DNA from 2 places in the Paenibacillus sp. QJM3NY_38 genome. Region 1 is predicted to be linked to the other one. Evidence: riboswitches for the same ligand, from Rfam matches in the RefSeq annotation. Region 1 holds a riboswitch; the other holds the start of a gene.
What was found. Region 1 has a riboswitch for ZMP and ZTP ahead of AC0VZ8_RS19960 (bifunctional 5,10-methylenetetrahydrofolate dehydrogenase/5,10-methenyltetrahydrofolate cyclohydrolase). Riboswitches for the same ligand answer to the same signal wherever they lie in the genome.

Region 1 (2,201 bases):
TGCAAATGGTCTGTGACTTTCCTTTAGGCTTGCGCGGTTCGCTCGGCCGATTCGACGGTATGCTTCAGCAATGTAGCAATCGTAACGGGGCCGACACCTGCCGGTACCGGTGTAATCGCAGATGCCACCTTCGCGCAGGCTTCATAATCGCAGTCGCCGATATTCCCTTTATTGTAGCCGGCATCCAATACAACGGCACCCGGCTTAATCCAGCTCCCTTGAATGAAATTAGGTTTGCCTACGGCCGCAACCACGATATCCGCCTGGGACACAAGCTCCCCGAGGTTCTTCGTTCTCGAGTGGCAGATCGTAACGGTAGCATTGCGATTGAGCAGCATCATCGATACCGGCTTACCCAGAATCGGACTGCGTCCGACCACCACGGCATGCTTCCCTTCGATCGGCAGGTCATAATAATCCATAATCGCAATAATCGCGGCAGGCGTACAAGACGGATAATCGGCAAAACCAAACGCATTTTGCGAGAAACCGAGCGTGGTTACTCCATCCACGTCTTTTTCAATGGCAATGGCATCAAAAGCCGCCCGTTCATCGATATGATGCGGCACCGGATGCTGCAGCAGAATACCGTGGACATTCGGATCCTCGTTCAGCTCTTGTATCGCGGCGATCAGCTCCTCGGTCGAGGTCGATGTCTCCAGCACCACTTTCTTGGATATGATACCAAGCCGCTCGCAAGCATTTCCCTTCATCCGCACATAGGTCGCAGAAGCAGGATCATCGCCAACTAGAATCGTTGCCAGACAAGGCGTTATCTCGTGCTGCTTCAATTCCTGTACCTTCACCGCCAGCTTTGCCTTAATATCATCGGATACCTTTTTTCCATCCAAAATTACGGGTTCCTTACTCATGCTAATCCGCTCCTTCGCCATTGTATTAAAAACATAAAGAGGCAAGGCGACTGATCGTCTCCTTACCTCTTGCCCAGGCGTACGGCATATGATCCTATGTGCTCCCTCTTGGTACCCCAAGCTACGCCAGTAACACACAGATAACTTTTTTTAAATATACCACGACTTTGGACTTCGCGCTACCGGTCATGAAGTTCACGTATTAAATCGTAATCCTTTTGATTAATTTGCAAGAATCTAGTATGTTGCCGATGGTACAAGCATAGAATGTCTTAAGAACAATTCGCTCCAGGAGGCCTGAATGAAATATCCGGTAATCTTCAAAATGCTGCCCTTCATGATTCCGCTTGTCTTCGTGATACCGGTCTTGACGATATGGCTGCAGAACGATACAAGTCTAATATCTAGCCGTGACATACAGCAGGTAAAAACGGTTTTTACGGGCATTTTCCTTGAGGCGCTTCCATTTGTGCTGCTTGGAGTGCTGCTGTCGTCCCTTCTTCAGCTGTTCGTTAAAGAACAGTGGGTGCGTCGGATCACGCCCAAAAATCCGGTCATCGGCGTCCTGTTCGCTTCCATGCTGGGGATCGTGTTTCCCATCTGTGAATGCGGGATGATCCCGGTCGTCCGAAGGCTGATGCTTAAGGGGATGCCTGCCTACATCGCTGTAACCTTTATTCTCAGCGGACCTATCCTGAACCCCCTTGTGTTCGCTGCGACGATCATGGCCTTCCGTTCGCATCCCGAAGTGACGATCGGCCGGATGGGACTGGCTTTTGCAGTCGCGGTAACGGTAGGTTTGCTTGTCTATGTTTTTTCAAGGAACAACCCGCTCAAGCGTTCCTTACAAGAGTTTTCCGAACAAGATTCCGCCGCTGGTGAACGCAAACTGCACGAGCATCCCAAAACCTGGAGAAGCCTGTTTGTCCACGCCGGAGACGAATTGATCGAAATGGGCAAATACCTGGTTCTTGGCGCATTCCTGACAGCCTGCATCCAATCCTTCATTCCTAGAGAAGAGCTGCTGGCATTGGGGAACGGTCCCACCGCTTCTTACCTGTTCATGATGGGGTTTGCTTTCATTCTATCCCTCTGCTCGACTTCGGATGCATTTGTGGCATCGGCGTTCACGCACACCTTCACCGTAGGTCCACTCGTATCCTTCCTCGTGCTCGGCCCGATGCTGGATTTCAAAAGCTTGCTCATGCTGTCGGCTACCTTCAAGACTAAATTCGTCATCGGTTTAAGCCTGCTGGTGATGACGCTTGTCTTCATCGGCTCTGTAGCCGTCAACGCTCTTTTGGGTGGATAGCTGCCTAAGGATGAAAG
Region 2 (2,201 bases), 180 kb from region 1:
AAGTATGCCGTTCAAATGCTGGATCTGTTCCAGCAGTCGAAGGAAAAGCTGACCAAGCAAGGTGGAGGCACCTTATCGATCGGAACGATAGATTCGCTGGCCGCTTATTTTCTTCCGTCCGTCATTCACAAGCTGAAACAAAAGCATGAGGATCTTGTCATCCGCTTACAACCGGATCGTGAAGATAGCATCATCAGTAAGGTGAGAGAGGGCGAGTATGATCTCGGTCTTATTTTGGATAAAAAACCGGAGGATTCCTCCTTGAATTGGATCCCCATTCGGGAGGAGCCCCTCCTGCTGATTGCCCATCCGGATCATCCCCTTCATGTTGAACCCGTCATAGAGCTAGAACACCTGGCAGATGCCGAATGGATTATGCCCGAGGATAGCTGTAATTACCGCATGATGTTGGAAAAGGCGCTGCGTGCCAGTGGAGTTCCAATGCGAATAGGCCTGGAATTGGGCAATCCAGAGGCGATTAAGAGATATGTGATGTCCGGTACTGGCATCTCATTATTGCCACGGATGGTAGCAGAGGAGGAAATCAGGCGCGGTGAGCTTGCGATTCTTTCCTTTGCCCATTCTGACATTCAACTGGACATTCAGTTGGTAATCCATCCCAAGAAGTGGCTTTCGCAATCGCTGAAGGATGCTATCGATATGCTGAAGTCTAAATCCTAATGTCGCCTTACGGTGATATTGCAATTAACGGGAAGATTAAGTATGATTTAAATAACAATGTATAGGTTTATGTGTAACTGGCGTAGCATGGGGGACCATGAGGGAGCACATAGATGACGACGGCCGTACGCCTGGGCAGAGGTAAGGGAAGCTTATTTCCCTTACCTCTTTATTATTTTCTGCTTTTTTTATAAGTCTCTGAAACTACGAAAAGGGGATCAAACAACGATGTTAAAAACGAAGAAAATACTGCTGCTAGGATCGGGAGAACTGGGAAAAGAAGTCGTGATTGAGGCGCAGAGACTGGGTGTTGAAACCGTAGCAGTCGATCGTTATGCCGATGCTCCGGCCATGCATGTTGCCGATCACAGCCATGTCATCGATATGCTGGATGGGGAGAAATTACGTACAATCATTGAGCTGGAGAAGCCGGACCTGATCGTACCCGAAATCGAGGCGCTGGCTACTTCGGAGCTGGTTAGGCTGGAGGAAGAGGGGTACCGGGTTATTCCAACTGCCAGAGCTGCGAAGCTTACGATGGATCGTGAAGGGATTCGTCGGTTAGCTTCCGAAGAATTGGGGCTGCCTACTGCGGACTATCGATTTGCCGATACTTATGAGGAGTTTAAACGGGCTGTCCTGGACATGGGTTTTCCGTGCGTAATTAAACCGCTGATGAGTTCCTCAGGCAAAGGCCAGAGTGTATGCCGCTGCGAAGGGGATATCGAGTCCTGCTGGAACATCGCGATGGAAGGCGGCCGCGTGCAGAATGGCAGAGTGATCATTGAGGAATTCATTACGTTCCAGTCAGAGATCACGCTTCTGACCGTTCGCTCCGTCAATGGAACAAGCTTCTGTGCGCCAATCGGTCATATTCAGGAGAGCGGGGATTATATCGAATCCTGGCAGCCGCACAACATGTCCGATAAGCAAATGGAGGACGCTAAATATATTGCAAGGACGATTACCGACGAGCTTGGCGGATATGGATTGTTTGGTATTGAATTGTTCCTTGCTGCGGATAAAGTGTATTTTAGCGAGGTGTCTCCGCGACCGCATGATACCGGCTTGGTTACGCTGGTGACGCAAAATTTATCTGAATTCGCGCTTCACGTCCGTGCCATTCTTGGTTTTCCAATCCCGGAGATCGAATTAATAACGCCAGGAGCCAGCCGTCCGCTGAAAGCTGCCCGAGAGCTGGAGGACTACACAATTACCGGTGCCGAGCAAGCACTGGCTGTTCCGAATACGCAGCTGCGCATTTTTGGGAAACCGGTGACCAAGGTTGGAAGACGGGTCGCAGTTGCGTTGTCAACCGCCGGCACAGTAGAGGAAGCGCGTTCGCGTGCGAAGCAGGCTTTGGATGAGCTTGCTATTGAGGAAGCCTAATCATTACCGATTCTTAGGGTGGTGCATCCATAATCTCATGAAAAAAGATCAACCGATTTACCGGTTGATCTTTTTTTCATTGAAATGATTTCGCGGATCAAAATCTGGTATGAACCGTTCTGACCATAGTG

Region 2: another riboswitch for ZMP and ZTP. It lies ahead of purT (phosphoribosylglycinamide formyltransferase 2); the one in region 1 lies ahead of AC0VZ8_RS19960 (bifunctional 5,10-methylenetetrahydrofolate dehydrogenase/5,10-methenyltetrahydrofolate cyclohydrolase).

The regions. Positions count from the first base shown of each region.
Region 1 covers NZ_CM149665.1:4,343,169-4,345,369, forward strand. Annotated here, with positions in the region: gene AC0VZ8_RS19960 (bifunctional 5,10-methylenetetrahydrofolate dehydrogenase/5,10-methenyltetrahydrofolate cyclohydrolase) at 24-872, opposite strand; ZMP/ZTP riboswitch at 937-1,016, opposite strand; gene AC0VZ8_RS19965 (permease) at 1,174-2,184, shown strand.
Region 2 covers NZ_CM149665.1:4,165,036-4,167,236, reverse strand. Annotated here, with positions in the region: gene AC0VZ8_RS19105 (LysR family transcriptional regulator) at 1-681, shown strand, start outside; ZMP/ZTP riboswitch at 745-825, shown strand; gene purT (phosphoribosylglycinamide formyltransferase 2) at 910-2,070, shown strand.